DNA from 4 places in the Priestia sp. D3YE.R1 genome. Region 3 is predicted to be linked to each of the others. Evidence: riboswitches for the same ligand, from Rfam matches in the RefSeq annotation. Region 3 holds a riboswitch; each other region holds the start of a gene.

Region 1 (3,460 bases), 1.3 Mb from region 3:
GACTGTGGATATCATATACGCCAAGTCCAATTCCTTGATTGTACGTATGTTCTTCAAACGCATAAATTAATTCACCGTGGCTTTTAGACGTTTCAATGGAAATGACGTCGGCATCAAGCGCTTTGATCGCATCAATAATCTCTTCGAATTCCGAATAGCACATATGCGTGTGAATTTGCGTCTCATTTTGCACGGATACCGTGGCTAGCTTAAATGCGTACACCGCGGCGTTTAAATAACTTTCCCAATTTTCTCGTTTTAACGGCAGTCCTTCACGCAGCGCGGGTTCATCTACTTGAATCATCGAGATGCCCTGACTTTCAAGTGCTTCCACTTCTTTTCTAAGAGCAAGCGCAATTTGATTTGCCACGTCGTAGCGCGGGATATCATCACGCACAAACGACCAGTTTAAAATCGTAATCGGACCCGTCAGCATTCCTTTAACCGGCTTATCGCTTAGAGACTGTGCGTAGACCGTTTCTTTGATCGTCATCGCCTGCTCGTATGAGACATCTCCGTAAATAAGCGGCGGCTTCACGCAGCGAGAACCGTAAGATTGCACCCAGCCAAACTTCGTAAACTGAAAGCCTCCTAATTTCTCACCGAAGTATTCGACCATGTCCGTACGCTCAAACTCTCCGTGCACAAGTACATCTAAGCCGATATCTTCTTGAATTTCAATCCATTTTTTGATTTCCTCGTTAATGTACGCTTCATACGCTTCGTCTGTTAGTTCTCCTTTACGCCATTTTAGACGCTCTTTTCGCACTTCTTTTGTTTGCGGAAAGCTTCCAATCGTTGTCGTTGGAAGAAGCGGCAGCTGAAACGCTTCTTGCTGAACGCGTTGACGTACGTCAAACGGCGCTTGACGCTCTGCTTTATAGCTGTGCAGCTGCTTCAGCTCTTTTTGCACGTCTTGGTGATTTCGAAAAGATGATCCATTTAATGCTTGAATCGCTTGTTTACTTACACTTATTTCTTTTTCTATTGCTTCTTTTCCTTGCTGCACCGCTTTTGTTAAAAGCGTGATTTCCTTCAGCTTTTCATCTGCAAAAGACAGCGCGTTTTTTAGAATTGGCTCAATGGTTTTTTCGCTTTTCACCGTGACAGGAACATGTAATAGACTTGATGAAGGCTGCAGAATCAAACGGTCTTTTGATACGGCTTCTTCAATTTCACTAAGCGTTAAAAGCTGCTCGTCCAAGTTTTCACGCCAAATGTTTCGTCCGTCAATCACTCCTGCTGCCAGCACTTTATCAGTTGGAAAACCATATTTATTAAGCGCCGTGAGATTTTCGCCTCGGTCATGTACAAAATCTAAGCCAATACCATGAACAGGAAGAGCGACTACTTCTTTATAGTGATCCACGCTGTCAAAATACGTTTGCAAAATGACTTTGACGTTCGGTGCCGCGTCATGCAGGACTTGATAGACTTCTTTGTACAGTGCCAGGTCTTCTTTTGATAGCGTTGTAGCTAAAACCGGCTCATCTATCTGTACCCACTCGACTCCTTCTGCCTGCAGCTCCGCTAAAATAGTTGCATACAGAGGAACAAATTGTTCAACTACTTTTTTAAACTCACTTTCTTTATATCCTTTTGACAGCTTCACAAATGTTACTGGACCTAAAATAACGGGTTTGCCTTTGATATTTAGCTTTTGCTTTGCTTCTTTGTAAAATTGAAGCGGGTGATTTTCTACAAGTGCCGGCGTGCATTCCTCAAGCTCGGGTACGATGTAGTGATAATTTGTGTTGAACCATTTTGTCATCGTAGAAGCTACCGCACCTTTTGTTCCTCGCGCGATGTCAAAATACGTTTCAAGCGATACCGGCCCTCCGTCATATTCAAAGCGCTTTGGCACCAAACCAAACATAGCGGCTGTATCTAACACGTGATCGTATAAGCTAAAATCGCCGACTGGAATTAATTCAATTCCTGCGTCACGCTGTTTTTTTAGATGCCCTAGACGAAGAGCTTCAATTTCCTGTAGAAAGATATCTTTCTCTAGCTTTCCTGCCCAAAACAGTTCGAGCGCTTTTTTCCATTCTCGTTTTTCACCAATTCTTGGATAACCTACGTTTGAACTTTTTACACTGCTCATTTTTTCCACTCCTTGTATATTTCTTTTTTTCCGCTAAACTAAAAAATCTCTCTTTTCGAAATGAAAAGAGAGATGATACGCATACTTAACTAAAGTTGAGATAGCCTGTTTTTCTCAACACGTATTCCTCACTCCTCTCTATATCCCGTAGAGCTTAAGTGCATACAACAGGCAGGTCTCCTGACTTAGGTTCATCGCTTCCTATCCCTTCCCATTTCAGCATGAAACAGTGGTTAATAAGTTGCTCCCCATTACAGTGGCGGGACCGCGCCGGCTTTTCACCGGTCTTCCCTTTTAAGCTGCGTACATTCGTTACACAGCACCTGATGCATTTCTATGAAATTGTTCATTCAAAATACCTTCACATAAAATAAAAAGCCTCTCTATCGTGAATAGAGAGGCATAGTATCTATGAAATCCTCTCTTATTTTTCAAAGCCGTACGCTTTGCAGGATGTAGCACCTTTTTAACAAGAATGTTAAATGGTTGCCGGGCTTCACAGGGCCAGTCCCTCCGCCTCTCTCAATAAGAGTTTTAATTATTTATAATATTTTGAATGTAGAGTCATCTTAACACCTTACATTTACGTTGTCAAAAGAAATTGCAAAAAAAATTAGTTTTCAGGAGGTGCTGACGCTAATTTTTGCCTTAACAATTTGTAATCATCTTTTCGATGTGTTTCGATCAAGTCTTTTGCTCCTTGATGATACCCTGAAGAATAAATGTACTCTACCGCGGTTTCAATAAGCATTCTCTTTTCTTCCGCACACTCCCGATCCATTAAAGGGAACAGTCTACCTAAAAGGTCATTTAAATCTTCCTTAATAAAACGATTAAGTCCTTCTTGCATCTTTTCGTTTGCCATGATAGCTCCTCCATTTGCTGTGTATGTTCTAAGCCTCTATAAACAGGCAGTTCACTGTGAATTTTAAGATAAAGTTAAGTCATTAAACAGTATATCAAGTGAATGTTTTTCTTCAATTACATATGTAATACAAATATATGACAAATATAGAGAATATATCATCATTCATTATCTATTATAACGTTTGACTGAACCTTCTGCTACAAGGTTTCGTACGGTTTTCCAAAAGAGGTTGAGACATAACGAAGTGAATCTCATCTAAAGGCAACTGGGATACATGAGCTGAATCGCTTGTGACACCGCAGTTGATTTCCGTACAAGACTTCGCTTTCCGCGGGCGGTCGCTGAGCCTCCTCGTCGCATACGCTCCTGTGGGGTCTCACCTTTTCCGCTTTTCCCGCCGGAGTCTTCGTCTTGTCCTCCAATCACCTGCTAGAAAGACTTATACACATGAAATCTACGTTTACCCTAATAAAAAAAATGAACCACTA
Region 2 (3,460 bases), 2.2 Mb from region 3:
ATCCTTATGCATCAAACATCTGTTCATGTGTATAAAGATGCAGGAAAAGCTGAGCGGAATCAAGAAAATATAGAAATTCGATTGGATGAAAAAGTACATAGCACAGAGGATGTTCGCAGCCTTGGAATTGAAGTCGGCGACTTTGTTTCCTTTGATCCTCGTGTAGAAATAACAAAAAGCGGTTTTATTAAATCTCGTCATCTCGATGATAAAGCAAGCGTAGCTTTATTGCTTCAGCTCATGAAAATAATTCAAGAAGAACAGATCGAACTGCCATACACTACGCACTTTCTCATTTCAAATAATGAAGAAATTGGATACGGAGGAAATTCGAACATCACGCCTCAAACAGTAGAATACTTAGCGGTTGATATGGGTGCCATGGGAGATGGACAATCTACTGATGAATACACCGTGTCTATTTGTGTAAAAGATTCAAGCGGCCCATATCATTACGGTTTGAGAAAGCATTTGGTAGAGCTGGCTAAACAGCATGATATTCAGTACAAATTAGATATTTATCCGTTTTACGGATCAGATGCTTCTGCTGCTATTCGTGCCGGGCATGACATCGTACACGGCTTAATTGGTCCAGGAATTGATTCTTCTCATGCGTTTGAGAGAACGCATCAAGATTCATTGAATCATACGTATAAGCTTCTTTACCACTATGTGCAGTCGAACATGGTTCTGCTTTAAGAAAGGAATATTTAATTAGTGAATTTTTATGCGAAATAAAGAGCAGGACGGGATTGTGATGTCTGTTTTTTCCTTTCCTAGAAAAGAAGCCGGATAGCCGGCTTCTTTTTTAATAGATCGTATATATTTTTTCTGGGGAAGCAACAGTGGGTTAAAAAAGCACCTTTTCAAAGAGGTATAATGCTACTTAAACCTTTTGTACATTTTGTTCATTTAGAGAAGTTAAAATGTTTTTAAATTTTTAAAAGTTTCTTGTGACAAGTTTTGTAGAATGGGTTTTCAAAAGGAAATGGTTTCGTCATAATGTGGATATAGCGATCACTACAATAATCGGAGGCGAATCTTTTCATGTGGGTACTGACGGTATATGCTGGAAAAGAAATGAAAATGTTTGAATTTGAAACTGAAACGCAGGCGAGAGAAGCTTTTGCAAAAACAAATGGCTGTAAAGTTCTTTCAGAAGTCGTGTATTATAATGATCCTCATTTAACATTAGTAGCTATATAATGAAAAAACAAGAGCTAACTTTATGCTCTTGTTTTTTTATAGCCTCTTGTATCTTACGAAAAGAATAGAGTTGAAATAAAAAAAAATGTACGCTATGATATGGTAGTTACTTCTATTATTCTGATAGTTTAAAAGGTTCATATATATCAAACAGCAACAGTAAAGATGCCAAGAAGGCTTAATAGGGAAACTGGTGAAAGACCAGTACTGCCCCCGCAACTGTAAGTGTGGACGAACGAGTATAACCACTGTGGAAAAATCACGGGAAGGTTCTCAAGTAGAATGATACACAAGTCAGGAGACCTGTCTTTATTGTGAAGTTTCTATTTCTCCGGGGAGCGGGAAGGGAAAAGTTGGCTTAAAGTGGCATTCGTGTACACTTTTATTCTGACGTTTTACCCGCTCGCATATTAGCGAAGCGGGTTTTTCTCGTAGCATAAAACTACATATCGTGCAAAAAAGGTGCGCAATATTGAAATTGCGTTAAATGGGAAGTCTGGTGTGAAGCCAGCGCGGTACCCGCCACTGTGAAGAGGAGCTGATTGCATATGCCACTGTATTCGGGAAGGCGCAATCAAGTGATGAATCGAAGTCAGGAAACCAGCCTTTTTCTAATGCGAAGCTTACTCTACGGGATATAGGTGGAAGTGCAAAAACTTAGTTTGAATTTTTCTGCGCCTCTATCACTGATAGAGGCGTTTTTTAGTAAAGGAGCGGATGAGTGTGACGACGTGGAACTTAAATGGAACAAAGCATCACGTATTGATTTGTAATGGAAGCAGCTGTATGAGAAAAGGTGGAGAAGAAGCCACGCAAGCTATTCGAAATAAAGTGACTGAACTGAATCTAGATGAAGCGGTTCATACAACCCGTACGCGCTGTAACGGAAGATGCAAAGATGCTCCTGTAGCTATCGTGTACCCTTCAGGAGATTGGTACAAGCAGGTCACTGAAAATGTAGCTCATCGAATTGTCGAAGAGCATTTAGCAGGAGGCTGCAGTATAAAGGAATCGCTTATTTATGAATATGATCAACAAGGTTTTGTTTCTCCAGAAAACAGTGACTCCATAGAAGGAATCGACAAAGTAAAAAGTAACGTATAAAGGAGGAGCTAGCATGAAAGGTAAACTGTTAGTTATTGGATTCGGTCCGGGAAGCTTTGAACATATTACACAGCGGGCAAGAGAAGCCATTCAAGAAAGTGATATGATCATCGGTTATAAAACCTACGTGGAATTAATTCAAGGACTGTTAACGAATCAGCAAATTATTAGTACAGGAATGACCGAAGAAGTCAGCCGTGCACAAGAAGCCGTAAAGCAAGCTGAAGCAGGGAAAACCGTGGCGGTTATTTCAAGCGGAGATGCAGGAGTATACGGAATGGCCGGCCTTGTGTATGAAGTGTTGATTGAAAAGGGCTGGAAAAAGGAAACGGGCGTAGAGCTGGAAGTAATTCCTGGCATTTCGGCTATTAATTCATGCGCATCTCTCCTCGGGGCGCCCGTGATGCATGATGCCTGTACGATTAGTCTAAGTGATCATCTTACGCCTTGGGAGCTAATCGAAAAACGAATTGAAGCAGCTGCACAAGCAGATTTTGTAGTAGCTTTTTATAATCCAAAAAGCGGAAGACGAACAAGACAAATTGTTGAAGCACAAAGGATTCTATTAAAATACCGTTCCCCCGATACGCCTGTTGGCCTTGTGAAAAGCGCTTATCGTGACCGTGAAGAAGTCGTAATGACTAACTTAAAAGACATGTTAAACCATGAAATAGGCATGCTGACTACCGTTGTTGTCGGAAATTCGTCGACGTTTTTTTACGACGATTTAATGATTACACCGCGCGGGTATCAGCGGAAATATACCCTCAACCAAACGGAGCAGCCGCTAAGACCTCACCAGCGACTTCGAAAAGAAGCAGAACCGTGGGCTCTTGATCAAGAAGAGGCTGTAAAGCAATCAGCTTCGACTATTGAAGCGGTTCAGAACACAAGAGAGGAAAAAGCAGCTTCACGAGCTCTTGCAGAAGAAGCGCTTCAAGCAATTTTAGGTGAATCCACTTCTGCGGTCGTACATCAGCCAATAGAGTCTATCTTTGAAGTGGCGGTTAGTCCAGGGCTTGCAAATAAGAAGTTTACGCCCGTTCAAATGACAACACTAGCGGAAGTTGTTGGTGAAAAAGGTACGATGGAGTATACACCTGACCATCAAATCAAACTGCAAATTCCAACGGCTCAGCCAGATGTGATT
Region 3 (3,460 bases):
CGGTTAAGTAAGAAATTTGTTCATACAATTCATCGCAGTATGCTACCGCTTCATCTGTCTCCCATGCTATTTTCTTCAAGGCAAGCAGATGGTTCCAGCCAAATGTGCCAAGCCCAACTGCGCGGTACTTTTGATTCGTTAGCTTTGCTTGAAGTACTGGCAAATCATTTAGCTCAATAACATTATCAAGCATGCGTACTTGAATTGGAATTAAACGTTCAAGCACATCTTCAGTTACGGCTCTCGCTAAGTTAATAGAAGAAAGATTACATACGACAAAATCGCCCGGATTCTTTGTAATAATAATTTTTCCGTCTTCCGTAATTTCCTCCGTTACGACCGTTGTACTTTGATTTTGCGTGATTTCTGTACATAAGTTACTGCAGTAAATCATACCCGCGTGGCGGTTTTGATTAGCTCGGTTAACCGTATCACGATAGAACATATAAGGAGTTCCGGTTTCAAGCTGCGAAAGCATAATGCGCTTGAAGATTTCAATAGCAGGCACTGTTTCTCTTGAAAGCTGTTCATTGTTTACACACTCAGCGTAATGAGTGCGGAACGAACCGCTGCCTTCTTCTTCATCATAAAAATCTTCTAACGAGTAGCCCATCAGCGTACGAACTTCGTGAGGATCGAATAAGTGCCAGTCTTCACGTGCTTCTACTTTTTCCATAAACAAATCTGGCAGACATACGCCAGTGAATAAATCATGCGTGCGCTGGCGTTCGTCACCATTGTTCAGACGCGCGTCTAAAAATGAAAAGATATCTTTATGCCATACGTCTAAATATACGGCAATAGCTCCTTGTCGCTGACCTAGCTGATCGACACTTACAGCCGTATTATTTAGCTGTTTCATCCATGGAATTGTTCCTGATGATACGCCTTTAAAACCTTTTATATCACTTCCTCGGCTTCTAATATGACCGAGGTAGACACCAATTCCGCCTCCATTTTTACTAAGCGTGGCCAAATCTGTATTGCTATCATAAATACCGCGTAAGCTGTCATCAATCGTGTCAATAAAGCAGCTAGACAGCTGTCCGTAGCTTTTTCCTGCGTTTGAAAGCGTTGGAGTGGCAACCGTCATATATAGACTAGAAAGCGCCCAGTACGCTTCTTTTACTAATGCTGTTCGATTTTCTTTCTTTTCTTGAGACATCAGTGTCATAGCAATGATAAGAAAACGTTCTTGCGGTAGTTCGTATACGCGCTTATCATGTGATGTCGCTAAATAGCGATCTGCTAATGTCAACAATCCAATATATGTAAATAAACGATCGCGTTCAGGAATAATGACTGAAGCAATTTCATTAATTTCTTCTTCTGTATATGTTTTTAATAGTTGTTTATTATAAATGCCGATTTTTGTTAGTTCTTGAATAAGCTGATAAAACGAACCGTACTTCTCTTTTTTATCATAACCTCGGCTGTCTGCTGCTTTTCGATATAGTTCGTTTAAATAGACGTCTGCTGCCACGTACGTCCAATCTGGTTCTTCCATTGAAATACGCTCTAGGGCTGCCAAAATTAGTACGTTTGCAACCTTTTCGTCCGTCATATTTTCCTTTACTGTAACAGTTTGAATAACCTTTTCCTCATACAAAGAAAAATCAAGCTGCGTAAATTCTTTTTTTAGACGTTCAATATATGCAGTTAATTCATGTAGAATTGTAGGCTTTAATGTATTCACCATAAATATGGCTCCTCTCTTCACTTCAAAATAAAAAATCGCTCACCGTACCTCGGTGAGCGAATAGAACGAAGATAGAAGAAGACACTAAGTCTTTTCTCAATCCTCGCTCTACCCTCTCACCTCCCGAAGAAGATAAAACGACATAAAAAAGGCAGGTCTCCTGACTTATGCTTCTTTTTACTTTAAGGCCTTCCCATGATGTTTACTCACAGTGGATCTCCTTATTTCATCAGCATTCACAGTTGCGGGGACAGCTTTGGATTTTCACCAAATTCCCTTTTAAGTCTTTTTATCAGACACCTTTTTCACTGGAAAACACAAAATATAGTATTTTATTATTGTTTAACAAACAACATATTGTGTTATGTTATAAACACATTATATAGGACAACTTAGAAAACTATCAACCTATTTTCAAAAATAATTTTGTTTTTTACGATAAAACCCTTCGACTTTTTTCATCAAACTATTCCATCATAACATGTTTTGACACGCTTGATGGAACAATGTGCTCTTTTTAAAAAATTTGTCCTATTTTTCTACTAAACATTGACAACATCAATAAAAAAAACCGTTTTTCATAAAAAACGGTTTTTTTTATTTGTATTCTTTTTCAAATGCTGTGATTGTTTTGATAAACTTTTTATCAATATCGTACCCGATCCCCGGTTTTTCCTTCACCTTTATTACTCCGGCTTCTACCTCTACTTCGGGCTTAATAATATCTTTTTCCCAATAGCGAGACGACGCGGAAATGTCACCTGGTATCGTGAAAGAAGGCAGTGTGGCAAGGGCAATGTTATGAGCTCGTGAAATCCCGGCTTCTAACATCCCTCCCACCCAAAGCCTTACACCGTGCTGGGCGCATAAATCATGAATCTGCTTTGCTACGGACATTCCGCCAACTCGACCGATTTTCACATTGATAATTTTGCAGCTTTTTTGTTCGATTGCATGACGTGCATCTTCATAGCTCACAATACTTTCATCTAAACAAATCGGCGTCTGCATTTGCTTTTGTAATAATCGATGATCAAGGATATCATCAGAACTTAACGGTTGTTCGATCATCATTAAATTCAATTTATCTAGTTTTTTCAATGAATCACTATCGCTTAACGTATAGGCTGAATTGGCATCAGCCATAAGAGGAATGCTTGGAAATTCATCTCGAATTTGTTTCAGTAGCTCATAGTCAGCACCCGGCTTGATTTTTACTTTAAAACGCTTATAGCCATCTTTCATGTAAGTCCTTATTTGTTCTTTCATTATAGAAATATCATTTAAGCCAACTACCACTCCAGCTTCTACAGCAGGCCTTACTCCGCCAATCACTTCAGCTAAGGGCTTATTTTGCCGCTTTGCATACAAATCCCATACAGCACAGTCCAAAGCTGCTTTAGCCATGTTGTTCCGCTTCAAAGGTTTGAATAACTTTTGAACATCTTCTGGTTTTTGAAGATGCTGATGAAGAAGCGAAGGAATTAAAAAATCGTCTAACATATGAAAACATGTCTGAATCGTTTCTTCCGTATACCAAGGAGATGAAAACGCAACGACTTCTCCCCACCCTGTAAATCCCTTTTCATCTTCTACTTCAAGCAAAATCAATTCTCGATCCTGGACCGTACCATAGCTTGTTGAAAAAGGAGAAAGAAGCTTCATGTCAATTTTATAGAGATGGACTTTTTTTATAATCATCGATTAACTCCCTTTCTGTATGAACGATGATAGCTTTCGGCGTATGATTTTATTAGAAGC
Region 4 (3,460 bases), 1.8 Mb from region 3:
GAAGCGCTAGTAAACGTATGTTCAGTGGCACTTATTCTGTCTTATGCAATTGCACCAGTTTCAGCTGCAGCATTCAGAGTAAATGCAAAAGATCTTAAGAAGCCTTTTAAATTAAAAGGTATGAGCATTATTGCTCCTGTTTCATTTATCTTCTGTTCATACATCGTATATTGGTCAGGATGGACGACCATTTCTTGGCTTTTAGGATCACAGCTTCTAATGGTTGTTATCTACGTAGCATTTAAGAAATACGTACCAACTGACGTTGTAAAATTTGCACAGCAGCTTAAATCTGCTTGGTGGCTAGTTGCTTATTATATTATTATGCTTGTTATCTCTTACCTAGGTTCATTTGGTGGAGGACAAGGTGTGCTAAGCAACCCGCTTGACTTAATTTTAATTGCTCTTGTTTCACTCGGTATTTTCTACTGGGCGAAATACACAGGTTTACCAAAAGCAGTTATCGATACAGATGATTAATAAAAAAACACGGCATGAATTCATGCCGTGTTTTTCGTTTGTATAGGGGGTGTACTCTATTTACTTATCAAACAGCCACGTTTTTAATATAGCAGCATACTCACGAAAGTAGGCTTGAAGTTTAATTGAATTTGGTGTCTTTGCACCTAAAGGATAAACGTCAAAACCTTGACGTTTAGCAATAATAGAGGCGCGAAATAAATGAAAATCACTGCTAACAAGGACGACTTTTTTGTGTTGAATATCAACTTTCTTTTTAGTAAAAGTGAAATTCTCAAAAGTAGAAGTTGACTGATCCTCTTTTATAATACGATTCTTTTTAATTCCTTCTTTTCGTAGAAAACGATAGGCTGCTTCTGCTTCAGAAATTTCTTCATCGGATCCTTTTCCACCCGTTACGATAACTTTTGTTTGTTTATGAGTCTTTAAATAAGATAAAGCCGTTTTTGCTCGTTCTTTTAAACTAGGAGACATTTGATCTCCGTCTACTTTCGAACCTAAAATGAGCACATAATCTGCTTTTTGCGGAACAGGCTGATGAGCGGTTTGATACATACAAAAAGACATGATTACAGCATAAAGAACAAGCAAACTAATAAAGATATAAATGATTTTTTTCTTCAACTACGAGCACCTTCCTAGCTATTTCATAAGATGTTTGGAAAATAATTGTTATTATAGCATACGAGATCCAAATAAGTATAAACACAGTGATATATAATAATAGAAGAAAATCGTTATTGTGAATGGTTATAAAATTCGTTACAATAAAGAATAAATGATTTTAAAAGTGCCTCTAAGGAGGATAATAGGGAAATCGGTGTAAATCCGGTGCAGCCCCCGCTACTGTAAATGTGGATGAACCTGCAAAGACCCACTAGTCAAACTAGGAAGGATGCAGAAGTAAAATGAAGCATAAGCCAGGAGACCTGCTTTTAAAAACCCCTTATTTTTCGGTGGGAGAAATAAGTCAAGACAATGTGTTAATGAGCGCATGACCAAACCTTGACTTTTACAGTTAAGGTTTTTTTATGTGATAGGGAGTGGAAAAAGTGAAAAAAGGAAAACCTCTTATGATTCAAGGAACGCACTCAGACGCTGGAAAAAGTATGATTGCTACAGCGTTTTGCCGTATTTTTAAAGAAGACGGCTATCAAACTGCACCGTTTAAATCGCAAAATATGGCGCTTAATTCATACATTACAATGGATGGAAAAGAAATTGGCAGAGCGCAAGGAATTCAAGCAGAGGCGGCCGGAGTAGAAGCAACAACCAATATGAACCCTATTTTAATTAAACCAACTCGTGATCATGAATCTCAAATTGTCGTTCATGGAAAGCCGCTTCGTAATATGTTTGCTTTTCAGTATCGGCAAGAATTTTTTAATGAAGGTTTGAACGTGATCACGGAAGCTTATAAAGAGCTTGCCAATCATTATGATCGAATTGTGATTGAAGGCGCTGGAAGTCCTGCTGAAGTGAATTTGAACGATCGGGAACTGGTAAATATGCGCGTAGCAAAGATAGCCCAAGCCCCTGTTGTGTTAGTAGGAGACATTGATAAAGGAGGGGTCTTTGCGAGTCTAGTGGGTACTCTTCAATTGCTTCCAGATGAACATAAGCCTAGAGTGATTGGGGTGTTAATCAATAAATTCCGAGGAGACTTAGAGCTTTTAAAACCGGGGTTGAAGTGGTTTGAAGAATACACGGGAGTTCCGGTACTAGGAGTGATTCCTTATATGCACGACGTGGAAATTGACGCTGAAGATTCGCTATCACTCAGAAATTACTCAACGCTTGTGAACCCGTTAAAAGAAATCGATATTGCGGTTATCTCGTATCCTCGCATCTCAAATTTTACAGACATCGATCCTTTAAGCTTAGAAGAAGACTGTCACGTGAGGCTTGTAACCAAGCCGTCACAATTAGGTACGCCTGATTTAATTGTTTTACCAGGAAGCAAAAATACGATTGAAGATGCGCAGTTTTTACAAGAAAGCGGCCTGGCTCTAGCCATTAATCAAGTCTTGAATACAACGAACGTTCACGTCATTGGCATCTGCGGAGGATATCAAATGCTAGGGGAGACAATTACAGACCCTGATGCAGTAGAATCTCGGATTGAATCCATTAAAGGGCTGGGCTTGCTTCCAGTGGAAACCGTTATGACAACCAGCAAAAAAACAGAAAGAGTTTCTGGATATGTTCAGCTAGAAAGTGAAAGAGTTTCGATTGAAGGCTATGAAATTCATATGGGAAAGACGGTTTCTAAGAGCACCACGGAAGCTTTTGCAGTGGTAGAGCATGAAAAAGAAGGAACGGTTAAAGACAACGTTATTGGCACGTATGTTCATGATGTGTTTCATAACGATGCTTTGCGCAGAGCTTTACTTAATCAAATTCGTAAACATAAAAAATTGTCGCCTATTACGGATACATTCAACAGCCGCCTGCAAAAAGAGGAGTCTTTTTCAAAAGCAGCAGCATATGTGAGAGAAGCTGTAGATATGGAAAAGCTGTATCATTTAATAGACAGCTATAAAAGTCCTGAGCAAGCACAAAAAGTATAGCTTGTAGAGGCTTTCGCTTGTTTTTTTACCGAGAACTTTAGTACGCTATTCTACGTTGCCTAGTTCAACAGTCTAGCACTCGTAACAAATAAAAGATGATTGTTTCCAATACTATGTAGGGTGGAAACATGGTTTATGCACAGGAAAATGAATGGTTAATGTAATGTAAAAAAACATCACGCCTCGTTTCCTAGAGGAGCTGAAAGTATTGATTTTTAAACGTATTTTTTTAAACAAAGCATCTATTTTATACATAGTCAGTTTATTTATTGTATGTACTTCGGTGATTATGGGCGTATTTATTGGTACAGTTTCGTTAACCGTAGGAGATACAATCAAAATTATTATTGGCCACCTTACCGGACTATCCTTATATCACGGTCCGGAAAACATGGATTTAATCATTTGGC

Evidence for each region. Region 3 has a riboswitch for cobalamin ahead of ACOZIR_RS00120 (ribonucleoside-diphosphate reductase subunit alpha). Riboswitches for the same ligand answer to the same signal wherever they lie in the genome.
Region 1: linked by a shared signal. The riboswitch ahead of metE (5-methyltetrahydropteroyltriglutamate--homocysteine S-methyltransferase) and the one ahead of ACOZIR_RS00120 (ribonucleoside-diphosphate reductase subunit alpha) in region 3 are both predicted to bind cobalamin.
Region 2: linked by a shared signal. The riboswitch ahead of ACOZIR_RS11605 ((2Fe-2S) ferredoxin domain-containing protein) and the one ahead of ACOZIR_RS00120 (ribonucleoside-diphosphate reductase subunit alpha) in region 3 are both predicted to bind cobalamin.
Region 4: linked by a shared signal. The riboswitch ahead of ACOZIR_RS09675 (cobyric acid synthase) and the one ahead of ACOZIR_RS00120 (ribonucleoside-diphosphate reductase subunit alpha) in region 3 are both predicted to bind cobalamin.

Annotation. Positions count from the first base shown of each region.
Region 1 covers NZ_JBLTHW010000001.1:1,315,919-1,319,378, reverse strand. The annotation lists gene metE (5-methyltetrahydropteroyltriglutamate--homocysteine S-methyltransferase) at 1-2,104, opposite strand, end outside; cobalamin riboswitch at 2,258-2,446, opposite strand; SAM riboswitch class I at 2,526-2,636, opposite strand; gene ACOZIR_RS06825 (hypothetical protein) at 2,718-2,969, opposite strand; gene ACOZIR_RS06820 (hypothetical protein) at 3,228-3,398, opposite strand.
Region 2 covers NZ_JBLTHW010000001.1:2,181,583-2,185,042, forward strand. The annotation lists gene ACOZIR_RS11595 (M42 family metallopeptidase) at 1-699, shown strand, start outside; gene ACOZIR_RS11600 (hypothetical protein) at 1,048-1,206, shown strand; cobalamin riboswitch at 1,353-1,531, shown strand; cobalamin riboswitch at 1,650-1,829, shown strand; gene ACOZIR_RS11605 ((2Fe-2S) ferredoxin domain-containing protein) at 1,930-2,310, shown strand; gene cobJ (precorrin-3B C(17)-methyltransferase) at 2,324-3,460, shown strand, end outside.
Region 3 covers NZ_JBLTHW010000001.1:17,506-20,965, reverse strand. The annotation lists gene ACOZIR_RS00120 (ribonucleoside-diphosphate reductase subunit alpha) at 1-1,699, opposite strand, end outside; cobalamin riboswitch at 1,833-2,018, opposite strand; gene menC (o-succinylbenzoate synthase) at 2,297-3,400, opposite strand; gene ACOZIR_RS00110 (o-succinylbenzoate--CoA ligase) at 3,404-3,460, opposite strand, start outside.
Region 4 covers NZ_JBLTHW010000001.1:1,788,101-1,791,560, forward strand. The annotation lists gene ACOZIR_RS09665 (APC family permease) at 1-480, shown strand, start outside; gene ACOZIR_RS09670 (YdcF family protein) at 541-1,104, opposite strand; cobalamin riboswitch at 1,252-1,431, shown strand; gene ACOZIR_RS09675 (cobyric acid synthase) at 1,524-3,050, shown strand; gene ACOZIR_RS09680 (FecCD family ABC transporter permease) at 3,259-3,460, shown strand, end outside.